Regions from separate parts of the Streptomyces sp. RPA4-2 genome, predicted to be linked through region 1. Evidence: riboswitches for the same ligand, from Rfam matches in the RefSeq annotation. Region 1 holds a riboswitch; each other region holds the start of a gene.

The links. Region 1 has a riboswitch for cyclic di-AMP ahead of HEP85_RS16970 (transglycosylase family protein). Riboswitches for the same ligand answer to the same signal wherever they lie in the genome.
Positions count from the first base shown of each region.
Region 2: another riboswitch for cyclic di-AMP. It lies ahead of HEP85_RS23320 (LysM peptidoglycan-binding domain-containing protein); the one in region 1 lies ahead of HEP85_RS16970 (transglycosylase family protein).
Region 3: another riboswitch for cyclic di-AMP. It lies ahead of HEP85_RS24200 (NlpC/P60 family protein); the one in region 1 lies ahead of HEP85_RS16970 (transglycosylase family protein).
Region 4: another riboswitch for cyclic di-AMP. It lies ahead of HEP85_RS29445 (M23 family metallopeptidase); the one in region 1 lies ahead of HEP85_RS16970 (transglycosylase family protein).

Region 1 is NZ_CP050975.2:3,913,814-3,918,002, forward strand. Features, by position in the region: gene eno (phosphopyruvate hydratase) at 1-1,203, opposite strand, end outside; gene HEP85_RS16970 (transglycosylase family protein) at 1,534-2,223, opposite strand; cyclic di-AMP (ydaO/yuaA leader) riboswitch at 2,228-2,391, opposite strand; gene HEP85_RS16975 (transglycosylase family protein) at 2,575-3,570, opposite strand; gene HEP85_RS16980 (cytochrome P450) at 3,797-4,189, opposite strand, start outside.
Region 2 is NZ_CP050975.2:5,334,380-5,338,568, reverse strand. Features, by position in the region: cyclic di-AMP (ydaO/yuaA leader) riboswitch at 1,937-2,097, shown strand; gene HEP85_RS23320 (LysM peptidoglycan-binding domain-containing protein) at 2,101-2,868, shown strand; gene HEP85_RS23315 (HAD family hydrolase) at 3,030-3,857, opposite strand; gene HEP85_RS23310 (FAD-dependent oxidoreductase) at 4,144-4,189, opposite strand, start outside.
Region 3 is NZ_CP050975.2:5,520,830-5,525,018, forward strand. Features, by position in the region: gene HEP85_RS24195 (tellurite resistance/C4-dicarboxylate transporter family protein) at 1-283, opposite strand, end outside; gene HEP85_RS24200 (NlpC/P60 family protein) at 531-1,691, opposite strand; cyclic di-AMP (ydaO/yuaA leader) riboswitch at 1,699-1,871, opposite strand; gene pcrA (DNA helicase PcrA) at 2,165-4,189, shown strand, end outside.
Region 4 is NZ_CP050975.2:6,719,538-6,723,726, forward strand. Features, by position in the region: gene HEP85_RS29440 (pitrilysin family protein) at 1-1,164, shown strand, start outside; cyclic di-AMP (ydaO/yuaA leader) riboswitch at 1,414-1,575, shown strand; gene HEP85_RS29445 (M23 family metallopeptidase) at 1,589-2,353, shown strand; gene HEP85_RS29450 (GntR family transcriptional regulator) at 2,542-3,237, shown strand; gene HEP85_RS29455 (HPr family phosphocarrier protein) at 3,420-3,701, opposite strand; gene HEP85_RS29460 (GNAT family N-acetyltransferase) at 3,880-4,189, shown strand, end outside.

The DNA.
Region 1 (4,189 bases):
GTACTTGGCGACACGGTCCGAGCGGGCCGGGGCGCCGGTCTTGATCTGGCCGCAGTTCACCGCGACGGCCAGGTCGGCGATGGTGACGTCCTCGGTCTCGCCGGAGCGGTGGGACATCATGCACTTGAAGCCGTTGCGCTGGGCCATCTCGACGGCGTCCAGGGTCTCGGTCAGCGAGCCGATCTGGTTCACCTTGACGAGCAGGGCGTTCGCGGAGCCCTCCTCGATGCCGCGGGCGAGGCGCTCGGGGTTGGTGACGAAGAGGTCGTCGCCGACGATCTGGACCTTGTCGCCCAGCTTCTGGGTGATGACGTTCCAGCCGGCCCAGTCGTCCTCGTACAGCGGGTCCTCGATGGAGACGAGCGGGTACGCCGCCACGAGCTCCTCGTAGTACTCCGTCATCTCGGCGGCCGAGCGGGACTTGCCCTCGAACTCGTACTTGCCGTCCTTGTAGAACTCGGACGCGGCGACGTCGAGGGCGAGCGCGATCTGCTCACCGGGGACGTAACCGGCCTGCTTGATGGCCTCGAGGATGAGGTCGAGCGCGGCGCGGTTCGACTCCAGGTTCGGGGCGAAGCCGCCCTCGTCGCCGAGGCCGGTGGACAGGCCCTTGGACTTCAGGACGGACTTGAGGGTGTGGTAGACCTCGGCGCCCCAGCGCAGCGCCTCGGAGAAGGACTCCGCGCCGATGGGGGCGATCATGAACTCCTGGATGTCCACGTTCGAGTCGGCGTGCGAGCCGCCGTTCAGGATGTTCATCATCGGAACGGGCAGCAGGTGCGCGTTCGGGCCGCCCAGGTAGCGGAAGAGCGGGAGGTCGGACGCCTCGGAGGCGGCGTGCGCGACGGCCAGCGAGACGCCGAGGATGGCGTTGGCGCCCAGCGAGCCCTTGTTGTCGGTGGCGTCCAGGTCGAACATGGCCTGGTCGATCAGGCGCTGCTCGGTGGCGTCGTAGCCGACGAGCTCCGGGCCGATCTGCTCGATGACGGCGAGGACGGCCTTCTCGACACCCTTGCCGTGGTAGCGGTTGGGGTCACCGTCACGGAGCTCGATGGCCTCGAAGGCACCCGTGGAGGCGCCGGACGGGACGGCGGCACGACCCGTGCTGCCGTCGTCGAGGCCGACCTCGACCTCGACCGTGGGGTTGCCTCGGGAGTCCAGGATTTCCCGGGCTACGACGACGTCGATGGACGGCACGAGCATCTCCTTCTGGGATGTGACGCGGGTACGCGGGCCCGCGGGGCCCGCACTGCACGGTGCCGCGTTCGGCTCCGCGGGATGAGCCTAACCGGCTCGGGACGATCGGCCAGCCGTTCGCCCACGCCTTGAGCAGAACTGAGGGTACATATTGTTCCCCTTCGAAACAAAAAGCCCCGCTCCGGTGCGTACGGGGGAAGACGCACCGGAGCGGGGAGCCCGTGGGGACGGGGGTGGACCCTCATCGGGCCTCCGCGTGGAGACCCTTCCTACGAGAGGCCCGTCATCCGAGAGGACCGTCGGCCGAACGGCCCGTCATCCGAGAGGACCGTCGTCTCAGCTGAGGTGGAGCTGCTGACCCGGGTAGATGAAGTCCGCGTCGTCGATGATGTCCTTGTTCAGCTTGAACAGGTGCTGCCAGCCGCCCTTGACCTTCTTCTTCTCGGCGATCGAGCTGAGGCTGTCACCCTTGACGACCTTGTACTCGCCGTCGCCCTTCTTGACCTTCTTGCCGGTCGGGGTGGAGACGGTCTTCTTGGCCGCCGGGCGCTCGGACGAACGGGAGGCGGCGGTGTCCGTGGACCGGGTGGCGGTGCTCTGCGTGCCGCTGGAGGTGGACGGCTTCGCGGGGGTGGCCGTACCACCGGTGTAGGCGGCGCCGGACAGGCCCGTGCCGCAGGTCGGCCAGGCACCCTTGCCCTGCGCGGCGAGGACCTTCTCGCCGATGGTGATCTGCTGGGACTTGGAGGCCTTGTCGGCGGTGGAGGCGTAGGCGGTGCCGCCGTACGCGGCCCAGGTGGAGGCCGAGAACTGCAGGCCGCCGTAGTAGCCGTTGCCGGTGTTGATCGACCAGTTGCCGCCGGACTCGCACTGGGCGACGGAGTCCCACTCGGAGGCGGTGGCGGCGGAGGCGCTGCCGGTCGCCATCAGCGGAGCGGCGATGGCGACGCCGGTGACACCGGCGAGCGTGGCGACACGAGTGGCCTTGGACGGACGGCGGTGCTTGCCCTTGCTGGAAAACAGCATCGAGTGATCCCCTCACCGACGCCTGCGAGGTGAGCTGTCGGGTTCGGGCGGGTGAGTGCCCGGCCGTGCGCCGTCGGCGCACGTCTTCACCCCAAGCCGCTCCCGGTCAACTACCGGGCGCGGCGCTTACCTTGGGTCCCCCGCTCCTGCCTACGGCGCTTGACGCGTCGACTGTTCCCGTACGGCCGCTGGCAGGATTCGGCGTTGCGACCGTCGGGGCCCGCTGTGGCGAGCGGTGATGACCGTAAGCAGTCGATCGACCGAATTTCAAAGACGATCAGGGCCTTTGAGATCCATCTCTCACTTGCGCCAAACCGGACATTACACAGCGAACCGTGACGTGAACTCCCGCTACTTTTCGCCCGATTCGGCATCAACTGCAAGGCTCTGACCGGGGAGAATGAGGTCCGGGTCGACGCCGACCGTCTTCTCGTTCCCGGCGTAGAGCCCGGCCCATCCGCCTTCGAGGTCAAGGGCGTCGGCGATCGCCGAGAGGCTGTCTCCGGTGCGGACGACGTACGAGCCGTCGACGACGACGCGGGAGGCGCCGGAGTCGCGCGAGGCGTGCCGGCCGGAGGAGTCGTCGCCGCGGCCGTCCACCGCGTCGTCGGTGGAGTTCTCGGCGGCGGTGCCGCCGCGGTGGCGCCCGGCGCCGGTGGTCGCACCCTCGGGCGCCGCCGAAGCGTCGCCGTCCTGGCCCGAGTTGCCCGATTCGCCACCCTTCGCCGTCCGCGCGCCCTCGCTGTCCGTCTCCCGGGCGCTGCCGGACTCCTCGTCCGAGGAGGTGTCCGACTTCGCTCTGTTCCCGGTCTCGCCCGAGGACGAATCGGACCGGGAGTCGGACGGGGAGACGCCGATCCCCAGTGAGTCCGACAGGGAGCCGGACCCGCCGGACGAAGTGGATGAATCGGATGAACCAGATGAACTGGACGAATCTCCGGCCACGCCCGTGTCGACCGAGACCTCGCCGGAGTTCTCACTGAGCCCGGAGAGCGGGCCGCAGGTCGGCCAGGCGGCGAGGCCCTGGTCGGCCAGGACCTTCTCGGCGACGGCTATCTGCTGGGACCGGCTGGCCTCGTCGGCGCTCGGCGCGTACATGCGGCCGCCGTACCTGTGCCAGTTCTCCTGGGTCAACTGCAGTCCGCCGTAGTACCCGTTGCCGTCGTCGGCGCTCCACTGACCGCCGCTCTCGCATTCGGCGACCCGGTCCCATGTGGTGCCGTCGGCCGCGTTCGCGCTGGCGGCACCGAGCAGCGGGATGGCGATCGCCGATCCGGTCACCCCTGCCGCGACGATGAGGGCCGGAGCCTGACGGGGGCGACGATGGCGGCCGTTCCCGGAGAGCATGCGAGAGCCTTTCACGTGACAGCAGGTGACTACGCGGCTGATGAGCCGCGTTGTTGGGTGAACGTAGCCGCACCCGATCACTTGTCACAAGTAGATGCAGCGCAGATCACGTGAAGATCACAGAGTTGAGGGACCATCACCTTTTCGCGGCCGGACCTTCATACTCTGCGGCCACCGCTCCGGCACCCCGCGACGGCCGCACCGCCGACACCGTACGACTGCCGCATCACTGCCGACCGGGGGTGAACTCCACCGGAAGCGTCCGCAATCCGCGCATAATGAGTCCGCCACGCCATCGCAAATCAGCCGAATCGCCCGCTAGTTGGAGGTCCGGCAGCCGGGTGAGGAGGGTGGCCAGCGCGGTCTGTCCCTCCAGCCGGGCGAGTGGCGCGCCGAGGCAGTAGTGGATGCCATGGCCGTAGCCGAGGTGCTGGTTGTCACGGCGGGAGAGATCGAGCGTGTCGGGCTGTGCGAACCGGGCGGGGTCACGGTCCGCGGCCGCGAGGACGACGAGCACGGGGTCGCCGGGCGCGATGTCCTGTCCGCCGATGTGGACCGACTCGGTCGCGAACCGCCACGTGGCCAGTTCCACCGGGCCGTCGTAGCGCAGGAGTTCCTC
Region 2 (4,189 bases), 1.4 Mb from region 1:
ATGTTCCTGATGGGCCGGTATGGCAGTAGATAAACCGAATCACCCGTGAGCACCGAGAACAGCATGTACACCCGTACGGCGTTCCCCTACGAGACGACTCACGAGGACGTCTGGATCCCTCCGGCGGACGGCACCCGGCTGTACGCAGGCCGCGGGACTCGCCCACGTCGCCCGACCGCCGACCCCGCGCACGCCGGCCAGGTGATGTGGCGCGACATCCGGGTGAACCGCCCGGAGACGGTGGACCCGTTCATCCATACGTGGCTGTCGCGCCCGGCCCAGGACGCGTACGGGGGCGACGGCGGCGTCCACGGGGGCGGCTCCGAACCGTGCGGCCGTCCCGGCGGTGGGCGGTTGGCGCGACCCGCAGCGGGTTGGCACGACCCGCCGCGCGACTCGGTACCGCGCCTGATCCAGAGCCTCCCGCCGGGCCCGGTGCTGCCGGAGCCCTTTCCGCGCCCCTACGTCATGGACGCGCGCCCACCAGCGACGACCTGCGCCTCCCTGCCCGGCCGCCGGGTGGGCGTCACCCCCTGGTCCTCCCCCTTGGTCACCCCCGTCGCGTACGCGCTCCGGGGTGCGCCGGTGCTCGGGCGCTCCCCTCAGCACACCGGCGTGGACGCGGGTCGCTTCCGCCCCGGCGGAGACGACGCGGACCTGCCGCCGGACCACCGGGAGGGTCGGGGCCGGGTGATCGCCCCGGTGTGCGACGCGGCCCTTGACGGCGCCTCGACCCTGGTCACTCGGGGTGCCCCGCACCTGTCAGTGCGCGACCGCCGTGATCGGGCGGCCCCCTCGAAGCCGAGCACTACGGAGAACGTACGTTTCGACCTGACCGCCATCGGCTGCGCCGTCCCGCCCGGCCGTCACGCCCCTTCCTCCCTCTGCCCCTCTCCTCCTCCTACCGGCCCTGGCTTTGGCCAGAGCCGGGCCCGGAGGCCGACTTCACCTGCACCCGTCGGCCAGTTCCCTCGAACGCACGTTGCAGGCAGGGGAGTTCGACCCCGCGATCACACGAAGCCGTCCCCGCCACTGCGGCACCCGTGCCCGTCCGGACGGCCTCGACCACACGGAGGGCGCGCGGGGGGCGTACTCCGTCCGGGAAGCCGGACCTCTGAGCACCCGCGCCCGCTCCTCCCGGTCGATCCGTCCGCGTCGTCCGGGACCGGCCTGGGACGCGCGGGGCGAGTCCCGCTCCGAAGTCACCTGCGGCACAAGGGACTTCACCCTCCAGCGAGCTGGACCCGCGAGGGCGGCGACGAGGTGGCCTCCATCGGACGCGGAGGCGGCGGATCCCACTCGCCGCGGGCCGAAGCCCCGGCAGCCTCCTCGGCGGCCCCGCGGGACAGAGCGTGGACCGGTGAATCCCTGACGGACCCCGGCGAGGGACACCCGCCCGCTCTCGCGGACGGGCAGGAGAGGGTCACGCGCTTCGGCATCACGCGGGCGGATGCCCCGGACAGAACCAACAGGGGCCACACGGCCCGAAGTTCAGCCCTCATCCCGGCCCGAAGCGGCACGCACATCCCGAACACCGGCCCTACGGACTCCACTTCAGGGCCGCCGAGGGCCGGCTCCCCACGGCGACCCCTGCACAGACCCGTCCGTACGAACGGTGCGCACGGCTCCGACCAGGGGCTCAGCGGCCTTTTATTCGCGCCTTATATGCCCGACTTGCCGCCATTGCCGCTTTATTCCTGCCGGATCGAGTGAGTTGGGTCACGCGCGAAGGTCATCCACCTCGCGAGCCCGTCCAGCGACTACCCGTTTGCATAAGCCAAGTTGAGCGAAGCATTCCGGATTAATCGGGCAATTCATCCGCCCTTATGTCCTGGTGAAAACGATCTACACCGCGACATCAAGGCTTGTTTCGGACATGTGCTCTCGCATACCTTCACGTCACTCCGGACGGACCGCCCAATCCTGCCGCCGACCGGAACCACACCCGACCACACACGCACGGCAGGAGCGGGGGACCCAGGTAAGCCGCCGATCCGAAGTTCGGAACGGCTAGGGGTGAAGTCGCACTCACCGTGCGGCCGGGCAGCTCCCGCCCGAACCCGACAGCTCACCTCGCAGGCGCCGGAGAGGAAACACGTCATGGCCGCAGCAGGTAGACACTGCCACCCGAAGACTCGCAGCACCCTCGTTCGCGGCATTCTCGCTGCGGGCACGGGCGCGGCGGTACTCGCCCTCCCGCTCCTGGGCGCCACCTGCGCACAGGCCGCCACGGGCGCCTCCGACGTCCAGCTCGTCACCTACAAGGTGGTCACGGGCGACACCCTGGCCAAGATCGCGCGGGAGTACCCCTCCAGCGGCGGCTGGAAGAAGCTGTACGAGGCCAACAGCGCGGTCATCGGCCCCAACCCGTCGGCGCTCCGCCCGGGCCTCACCCTGACGGTCGGCACGAAAACCGTCCAGAACGCCACAAAGTCGGCAAAGGTCACGGCGGCGGTCGCCAAGACCACGAAGTCCACGAAGTCCACGACCACGGCGGCCAAGACCACGGCGGTCAAGACCGCGACCACCGCCGCCGCGAAGACGTACACGAACGACCTCGACGGCTGGATCAAGCAGTCGCTGGACATCATGGCCAAGAACGGAATCCCGGGCACGTACAACGGCATCCACCGCAACGTCATGCGGGAGTCCTCCGGAAACCCCAAGGCCATCAACAACTGGGACTCCAACGCCGCCGCCGGTATCCCCTCCAAGGGCCTGCTCCAGGTCATCGACCCGACGTTCAAGGCCTACCACGTGCCCGGCACGTCCATGGACTCGTACGACCCGGTCGCGAACATCACCGCCGCCTGCAACTACGCCGCGGCGAAGTACGGCTCGATCGACAACGTCAACGGCGCCTACTGACCGGACGCCACGAGACCGGGGTGCCGGACCGGACTTCCGGCACCCCGGGAAGCCAGAACGACGGGCGACCGGGGCAACGGGGGTCCGTAGCCCCGGGTAGTCGGGGCCACGGGTAACCAGGGCCACGGGTAACTGGGACCACGGCTTACCAGGGCCACGGGTTACCAGGGCCACGGCGCGGAGAGCGGGAACAGCCGCTCCAGCACCACCGCGATCCCGTCGTCCTCGTTCGACAGCGTCACCTCGTCGGCCACCGCCTTGAGTTCCGGGTGGGCGTTGGCCATGGCGACCCCGTGGGCGGCCCAGTCGAACATGGGGATGTCGTTGGGCATGTCACCGAAGGCGATGGTGGCTTCGGAGGCCAGCCCGAGATGGGCGGCGGCGAGAGCAAGGCCCGTCGCCTTGGTCACCCCGCATGGCTGGAGTTCGACCGTGCCGGGCCCCGACATGGTGACGGTGGCCAGGGAACCCACCACTGCCCTGGCCGCCGCGGCCAACTCGTCGTCGGACAGCAGCGGGTGGCGCAGCAGCACCTTGCTGATCGGCTCCGTCCAGAGGTCGTCGCGGCGCCCGACCCGTGCCGCGGGAAGCGTCGGGTGCGGCATCACGTAGCCGGGCTCGATGAGTGTCAGTCCGTCCACGCCGTCCTGGTCCACCGCGGCGTACAGCAGCCCGACCTCCGCCTCGATCTTTCCGAGCGCCGTCTCCGCGAGTTCCCTGTCCAGGGTCACCGACCACAGCAGACGGTCCTCGCTCGCGTCGTAGAGCTGCGCCCCCTGCCCGCACACCGCCAGTCCCGCACCACCGAGTTCACCGAGGAGCGGGCGCACCCTCGGCGCCGGGCGCCCCGTCACGACCAGATGGCGGGCGCCCGCCTCCACCGCCCTCGCCAACGCCGCCCGGGTCCGGTCGGAGAGCGTGTCGTCGCCGCACAGCAGCGTTCCGTCCAGGTCAGTGGCGATGAGTGAATATGCAGTCGGAGCGGCCATGATCCGAAGAATACGGATCCGACGACTCATCGGCCCGGCGTGAACCGGACGACGTCCGGTATCCCGTCAGCAACGCCGTTCACCGCACGGGCCACGCGCGCCCGACGACGTCACACACACTCCGATCCGCCGTGCCGGGCGCCCGAGAGCGCCGCGACACCGGCTTCAACACCCGCCGTGGACAGGCACGTTACGGAACGCGCACGGCCGGTCACCTCTCGGTGGCGTCGGGGCCGTGGCCCCCGCCACCGCCCCGCCCGCCGGACACCCGACGCCGTACGCCGCCTCAACCGTGAGCCGCCGCCAAGTGCCTGGCCAATCGCGGCGAAGCG
Region 3 (4,189 bases), 1.6 Mb from region 1:
CGGCGGTCGCGGCGACCCCGGTGAGCGCGCTCGGCGTGCCGGCCTCCGCCAGCCACCGTTCCCGCTCCCGCAGCAGGCGGACCGTGAAGTCCACGGCGAACCCGAGCCAGGTGACGGCCGCCAGGACCAGCGCGATCCGGGACAGGATCTCGTCACCGGTCTCGTGCAGCCCGACCGAGAGGATGCCGGTGGCCAGGACGGCGGCCGCGGCGGCGGGCGGGCTCTCCGCCCACCAGGTGCGGAGTCGGACCCACGGGCTGCGGGGCGGCGAGGTGGCTGGCATGGCCCCGATGCTAGGGATCTCCGAGCGTGTTGCCCGCGGGGCGCGCTGACACGGGGGCACGGCAACACGGGAACGGGGAGGGGGCGCAGGGTCGTGGGGCCACGGGGACGACGTAGGGGCGCGGGGCGGGGCGCAGGGGATGGGGGTTACTGGCGATGCGGGGAGCGGCGATGCGGGGGACGCGGGGCGCGGGCACGCGCGCGTGGAGCCCGGGAGGCCTCACGCGCGCGTGCCCCGCGCCGGGCGCTCAGGCCGGGCGCACCACGCTGTGGATGATCGACTCGCCGGCGTAGAAGATCGACTCCTCGCGGACGTACGCACCCGGCTTGGGGGCGTGGATCATCATCCCGTCGCCGATGTAGAGGCCCACGTGGCTGATGTCGTCGTAGAAGAAGACCAGGTCTCCGGGCTCGATGGCGGACAGGGGGACCGTGGTGCCCGCGTTCACCTGGTCGTAGGTGGTACGCGGGAGGGTGACGCCGGCGGCCTTCCAGACGGCCTGGGTGAGACCGGAGCAGTCGTACGAGCCGGGCCCGGTCGCGCCCCACACGTACGGCTTGCCGATCTGGGCGCGGGCGAAGGCGATGGCCTTGCCGGCCTTGGTGGCGTACGAGGAGTCGGTGGCCGGGGTCCCGGAAGTCCCCGTGGTTCCGGACGACGTGCCCTGCTGGGGCTCCGTCTCCCGGGCCTTCTTCTCCGCCGCGGCCCGCTGGGCCGCCAGCTCGGCCGCCTCGCGGTCGGCCGCTTCCCGCTTCTTCCGCGCGATCGCGGCGAGCCGCGCCTTCTCGTCGGCGGTCAGCTTCGAGAGCAGTTCGCGGGCCGCGGCGAGCTTGCCCTGGACGTCCGCCTTGGAGGTCCTGAGCGCGTCCTGCGACGTGGTGAGCGTCCGCAGGCTCCGGGAGGCCTCCCCGCGTTTCCTCGAGGTGGCTGCCTGCTCGGTGACGTAGTCGTCGACGGCCGCCTTCTGGCGGGTGGTCAGACGGTTCATCAACTGGGTCTGGTCGAAGTAGTCCTGCGGGTTGTCGGCCAGCAGCAGGCTCGCGCTGCCGGGTGCGGACGCCCCGGTGCGGTACTGCGCCGCGGCGAACGAACCCAGCTCCTCGCGCGCGGTGTTGAGTTTCTCGGTGCGCCGGGCCACGTCGTCGAGGAGGGAGTCGACGCGCTTGCGCTGCTTGGCGGTCTTCTCCCTGGTCGCGTTGTACTTCTCGGTGGCCGTCTCGGCCTGGTGGTAGAGGTCGTCGACCTTCTTCTCGACCTCTTCGAGGCTCGGCCGGGGCTCTGCCGAGGGTGCGGCGACGGCCGTCTGCGAGAGCAGGGCCACGGAGGTCAGGGCGGCCGTGGCGAGGGCCGGGGTCCGTATGCCCGTCCGGCGTGTGCCCGGCGGACTCCACTTGCGGTGCGACGCCAAGAGAGGCGACTCCTTCCGTCATCCGCCTACCGGGTTAGCTGTCGGGTTCGGGCGGGTGCTTCCGGAAGGTTTGCCCTACGGTCCTTGCCCCAGGGGCGGTGGGACCGATTCACCCCAAAGTCGGTTGGGTCCCCGGCTCCGGTCGCCGCACGGGCGCGCCGGACTCGGCGGAGGCCGCCCGGCCCGGCGACGTTCGCCGGTTGCTGTCGAGCGGTCTGCCCGGCACGCTAGCCAACGCGTAAGTGTTCTGTGAAGTTTGATGTGCGATATGCCCGATACATTTTCGTGACCTGAGCCGCCGGGACACCCGGAGTGGCCGACGGTAGCGGCGTGACGTCGCAAGGTGAGGGCGCGCCGGTGCGGGAAGGGCGGCCCGGTTTCCATGGCACTTCGCTCCGGACCCCGTGGGAAATCCGGCCCAGTTTCCGGGGTGGCGGCGGGTTGTCAGTGCGGCCGCCTAGACTCGGAGAGCGATGAGCAGCCTCTTTGATGACAGCTTCCTGGCGGACCTCAAGCCTTCCGGGGCCCATGAGGAAGAGCCCCCGCCGCCGCCCGAGGACGAGTCGGCGGAGCCGCTTCCGGACGACCTGTTCGGCGGCCGCTTCGACGTGCCCCCGGACCGCGACGCGTACTACCGCGACGGCGCCCACCGGCCCGCCGTGGACCCGGCGGCCCTGCTGGACGGGCTGAACGAGAACCAGCGCGCGGCCGTGGTGCACTCCGGCTCCCCGCTGCTCATCGTCGCCGGCGCCGGCTCCGGCAAGACCCGGGTGCTCACCCACCGGATCGCGCACCTGCTGGGCGAGCGCCATGTCCACCCCGGCCAGATCCTCGCGATCACCTTCACGAACAAGGCCGCGGGCGAGATGAAGGAGCGCGTCGAGCAACTCGTGGGCCCGCGCGCCAACGCCATGTGGGTGATGACCTTCCACAGCGCGTGCGTGCGCATCCTGCGCCGCGAGTCGAAGCGGCTCGGCTTCACGTCCTCGTTCTCGATCTACGACGCCGCCGACAGCAAGCGCCTGATGGCCCTGGTCTGCCGCGACCTGGACCTCGACCCGAAGCGTTTCCCGCCGAAGTCGTTCAGCGCGAAGATCTCCAACCTGAAGAACGAGCTGATCGACGAGGAGGACTTCGCGGGGCAGGCGGCCGACGGTTTCGAGAAGACCCTCGCGCAGGCCTACGCGATGTACCAGTCGCGGCTGCGCGAGGCCAACGCCCTCGACTTCGACGACCTGATCATGACGACGGTCAACCTGCTCCGTGCCTTCCCGGACGTCGCCGAGCACTACCGCCGCCGCTTCCGTCACGTCCTGGTCGACGAGTACCAGGACACGAACCACGCGCAGTACGCCCTGGTCAGGGAGCTCGTGGGCCCGGCGAGCGGCGACCGCCCCGAGGACGTGCCGCCGGCCGAGGGAGACCTCGGGCCCGCCGAGCTGTGCGTCGTGGGCGACGCCGACCAGTCGATCTACGCCTTCCGCGGCGCGACCATCCGCAACATCCTCCAGTTCGAGGAGGACTACCCGGACGCGACGACCATCCTCCTGGAGCAGAACTACCGCTCCACCCAGACGATCCTCACCGCGGCCAACGCGGTCATCGAGCGCAACGAGTCGCGCCGCCCCAAGAACCTGTGGACGAACGCGGGCGCGGGTTCGAACATCACGGGCTACGTCGCCGACACCGAGCACGACGAGGCACAGTTCGTCGCCGACGAGATAGACCGTCTCACCGACGCGGGCGAGGCGAAGGCGGGCGACGTCGCGGTCTTCTACCGGACGAACGCCCAGTCCCGTGTCTTCGAGGAGATCTTCATCCGCGTCGGCCTGCCCTACAAGGTCGTCGGCGGTGTCCGCTTCTACGAGCGCAAGGAGGTCCGGGACGTCCTGGCCTACCTGCGGGTCCTGTCCAACCCCGAGGACTCCGTCCCGCTGCGCCGGATCCTGAACGTCCCCAAGCGCGGGATCGGTGACCGCGCCGAGGCGATGATCGACGCCCTCTCGCAGCGGGAGCGGATCAGCTTCCCGCAGGCGCTGCGCCGCGTCGACGAGGCGTACGGCATGGCGGCGCGCTCGACGAACGCCGTGAAGCGGTTCAACACGCTCATGGAGGACCTCCGTACGATCGTCGAGTCCGGCGCGGGCCCGGCGACGGTCCTGGAGGCGGTCCTCGAGCGCACCGGCTATCTCGCCGAGCTTCAGGCGTCGACCGACCCGCAGGACGAGACCCGCATCGAGAACCTCCAGGAACTCGCGGCCGTGGCACTGGAGTTCGAGCAGGAGTCCGGTCGGGGCGAGGACGGTGCCGGAGCGGCTGCCGGGGGCGCAGCGGCCGGTGGGGCTGGAGCGGCCGGGGCGGCCGGCGGACTCTCGGAGTTCCTGGAGCGGGTCGCGCTCGTCGCCGACTCCGACCAGATCCCCGACGAGGACGACGGCAACGGCGTCATCACCCTGATGACCCTGCACACCGCCAAGGGCCTTGAGTTCCCGGTCGTG
Region 4 (4,189 bases), 2.8 Mb from region 1:
TTCTCCGAGGGCACCGACAAGCTCTCCGCCGAGGAGTTCGCCGCCGAGCTGGAGCGCTGCGGCGCCACCCTCGACGCGCACGCCGACCACCCCGGCGTACGCCTCTCACTCGAAGTGCCCGTCTCACGCCTGCCCAAGGCTCTCGGTCTGCTCGCCGACGCCCTGAGGGCACCGGCGTTCACCGAGAGCGAGATCGAGCGGCTGGTGCGCAACCGGCTCGACGAGATCCCGCACGAGAGCGCCAACCCGGCCCGCCGCGCCGCCAAGGAGCTCTCCAGGGAGCTGTTCCCGGCGACCTCGCGGATGTCCCGTCCCCGGCAGGGCACCGAGGAGACCGTCCAGAAGATCGACGCGGCGGGTGTCCGCGCCTTCTACGACCGGTACGTCCGCCCGGCCACGTCCACCGCCGTGATCGTCGGCGACCTCACCGGCGTGGACCTCGACGGGCTGCTCGCCGAGACGCTCGGCGCCTGGACGGGCTCCTCCGCCGAGCCGCGTCCCGTGCCGCCGGTCACCGCCGACGACACCGGCCGCGTGATCATCGTGGACCGCCCCGGCGCGGTCCAGACGCAGTTGCTGATCGGCCGCGTCGGCTCGGACCGGCACGACCGTGTCTGGCCCGCCCAGGTGCTCGGCACGTACTGCCTCGGCGGCACCCTCACCTCGCGCCTGGACCGCGTGCTGCGCGAGGAGAAGGGCTACACCTACGGGGTGCGGGCCTTCGGCCAGGTGATGCGCTCCGCCCCGGACGGCACGGGCATCGCGATGCTCGCCATCAGCGGTTCCGTGGACACCCCGAACACCGGGCCGGCGCTGGACGACCTCTGGAAGGTGCTGCGCACCCTCGCAGCGGACGGTCTGACGGACGCCGAACGGGACGTCGCCGTGCAGAACCTGGTGGGCGTGGCGCCCCTCAAGTTCGAGACCGCGGCGGCCGTCGCGGGCACGCTCGCCGACCAGGTCGAGCAGTACCTCCCGGACGACTACCAGGCGACGCTGTACCAGCAGCTCGCCGCGACCGGCACCGTGGAGGCCACCGCGGCGGCGGTGAGCGCCTTCCCGGTGGACCGTCTGGTCACCGTCCTGGTGGGCGACGCCACGCAGGTCGAGGAGCCCGTCAAGGCGCTCGGTATCGGTGAAGTGACCGTCGTGGCCGCGGAGTAGAAGCGGAGCGGACAACGCCGCGGACGACGCGGCGGACAACGCGAGCACGGAGGGGCCCGGGTGACCGAAGAGTCGCCCGGGTCCCCTTTTGCCCTGACAACACCCTCAATTTGTCCGTATTGATAGGGAGGTTGCCTTTCTGCCCTGTGGCATGCACTACAAAAACCGCGATCCGTTTGTTGATTGAAAGAGGGCCCCCTTAGCGTCGGTCCGGCTGTTCGTCAGGCAGTGCGCCGCGTCCGCGGCACCGGACAGTCATCGCCGAGTCCCCGTACGGCGCGAGCCAGGGGAGCCGGGGACCCGTACGCAGTCCCTGGGGTGAATCGGACCCCCTCCCCGCGAGGGCGTCCGTAGGAGACCTTCCTGCTCCGAACCCGTCAGCTAACCCGGTAGGCGAGAGGGAAGGAAAGGACCAAGCCCCTTCATGGCGTTCACCTGTGGCACCGGGAAACACCGTCGTCCGAGCCGCGTGAAGCGCACCACGTCGAACGCCGTCGGCGTCGCGGCGCTCACCACCACCGGTGTCATCGGAACCCTGGCCGCCCCGGCCCTCGCCGCGGACCGCTCCGTCGAGCAGACCGGGCTGACCCAGGCCGTCACCATAGGCGACACGGTCGCCGCCCAGATCGACGCGCAGGCCGCCGCGCAGCAGCGTGCCGCCGACGAGGCCGCCGCCCGTCTGAAGGCCGAACAGGCCGCGCGCAAGCAGGCCGTCGAGGAGGCCAAGAAGGAGCGCGAGGCCGAGGAGCGCGCCGCCCGCGCCGCCGAGCGCAAGCGTCTCAACACCTTCGTCCCGCCGATCCCCGGCTCGTACGTCTCCACCGGCTACAAGGCCGGGGGCAGCCTCTGGTCCTCCGGCAGCCACACCGGCGTCGACTTCCACGCCGCGTCCGGGACCCCGGTCCACGCGGTCGGCGCGGGCACGGTCGTCACGGCCGGCTGGGGCGGCGCCTACGGCAACCAGGTCGTCCTGCGGATGCACGACGGTACGTACACGATGTACGGCCACCTGTCGTCCATCGGCGTCTCCCTCGGCCAGACCGTCACGCCGGGCGGCCGACTGGGCCTCTCCGGGGCCACCGGGAACACCACCGGACCCCACCTCCACTTCGAGGCCCGCACCACGGCGGAGTACGGCTCCGACATCGACCCGGTCGCCTACCTCCGCTCGCACGGCGTGAACGTCTGACGCCCGGCGTCCGCACTTCCGAAGCCCCGGCTCACCCGAGTCGGGGCTTCGTCGTTTCGAACGGCTGTCTGTCCAAAAAATATCCATGGATTCCGGCCCGCCATCGGAAATTCCGGCTCGCTGCAATAGAGTCGCCGAACGAGCGTCAATCGACCGCGTTTCGCGGGGATTAAGGCGGAGGTCCGGTCATGCGCATTCCCGCGCACTCGGTATGCACGGCGATCCGCGACGACATCGTCGCGGGTGTCTACGAGCGCGGCGGCCGGCTCACCGAGGAACTGCTCGCGCGCCGCTACGGCGTCTCGCGGGTCCCGGTGCGCGAGGCCCTGCGCACCCTGGAGGCCGAGGGATTCGTCGTCACCCGGCGGCACGCGGGCGCGTGCGTGGCGGAGCCCACCGAGCAGGAGGCCGCGGACCTGCTGGAGATGCGCATGCTCCTGGAGCCGCTGGGGGCGTCCCGGGCCGCCCAGCGGCGCACCGAAGCCCACCTCAAGGTGCTGCGAGGCCTGGTCAGGCTGGGTCAGGAGCGCTCCAGGAGGGGGAACAGCGAGGATCTGCGCTCCCTGGGCGGCTGGTTCCACGAGACGCTCGCCCAGGCCTCCGGGAGTCCTGCGCTGACGTCCACGCTGGCCCAGCTGCGGCACAAGATCGCGTGGATGTACGCGGTCGAGGCGCCCGCCGATCCGGCGGAGTCCTGGGCGGAGCACGGCGGCATCGTGGACGCGGTGGCGCGCGGTGACGGCGAGCGGGCCCGGGCCATCACGGCGCTGCACACCGAGCGCGCGACGGCCGCGCACCGGCTGAGGTTTCCCGGTGCGGGAGACCGCCCGGACCGTGTGAGGACTTCGCAACATCCCGTAAACATGACGGGCCTGCGTCATTAACACGGGGGCCGTATACAAAGAGGGGTAATTCGCGGGAGATTATTTCTGCTGCCCGTAATTCGAAAAAGCGAAGGGCTCGCCCGATTTTTTCGGGCGAGCCCTTCGATATGTCAACGGGGCGATGTTCTTCGGTGCGGAAAACCTCGCCGCCGTCAATGGGGGAGCCCCGTGAGGGGGGCGCCTCAGACGGTCTCGGGAAGCTCCTCGAGGCCTTCCGCGACCAGCTTGGCCAGCCGGTCGAGGGCGGCGTCCGCGCCCTCGGCCTCCGAGGCGAGGACGATCTCCTCGCCGCCCTGGGCGCCCAGGCCGAGCACCGCCAGCATGGAGGCCGCGTTGACGGGGTTGCCGTCCGCCTTGGCGATCGTCACGGGGATGCCGGAGGCCGTGGCCGCCCGGACGAAGATGGAGGCGGGACGGGCGTGGAGGCCCTCGGCCCAGCCGACGTTGACGCGGCGCTCAGCCATGTGATGCTGCCCTTCAGGGGTTCAGGGTTGTCTAGACCAGTGTTCCATAGAGTGAAGCGCGCCCGAAGCGGGTGTCGTACCCGCCCCGGACCCGGCTTCGGACCCCGGCCTGGATCCGAATCCGCTGCCCCTAGCCTGCCTCGCGCCGCTGACGGACGCGAGCCGTACTCTGGGCCCCATGCAGACCTCGTCGGACCGGCACGAGTACCCCTCCCATTGGGAGGCCGACGTGGTGCTGCGTGACGGAGGCACGGCCCGTGTCAGGCCCATCACCGTCGACGACGCCGAGCGCCTGGTCAGCTTCTACGAGCAGGTCTCGGACGAGTCGAAGTACTACCGCTTCTTCGCGCCGTACCCGCGCCTGTCCGCCAAGGACGTCCACCGCTTCACGCACCACGACTTCGTGGACAGGGTGGGGCTCGCGGCCACGATCGGCGGCGAGTTCATCGCCACCGTACGCTATGACCGCATTGGTGCCGGTGGCCTGC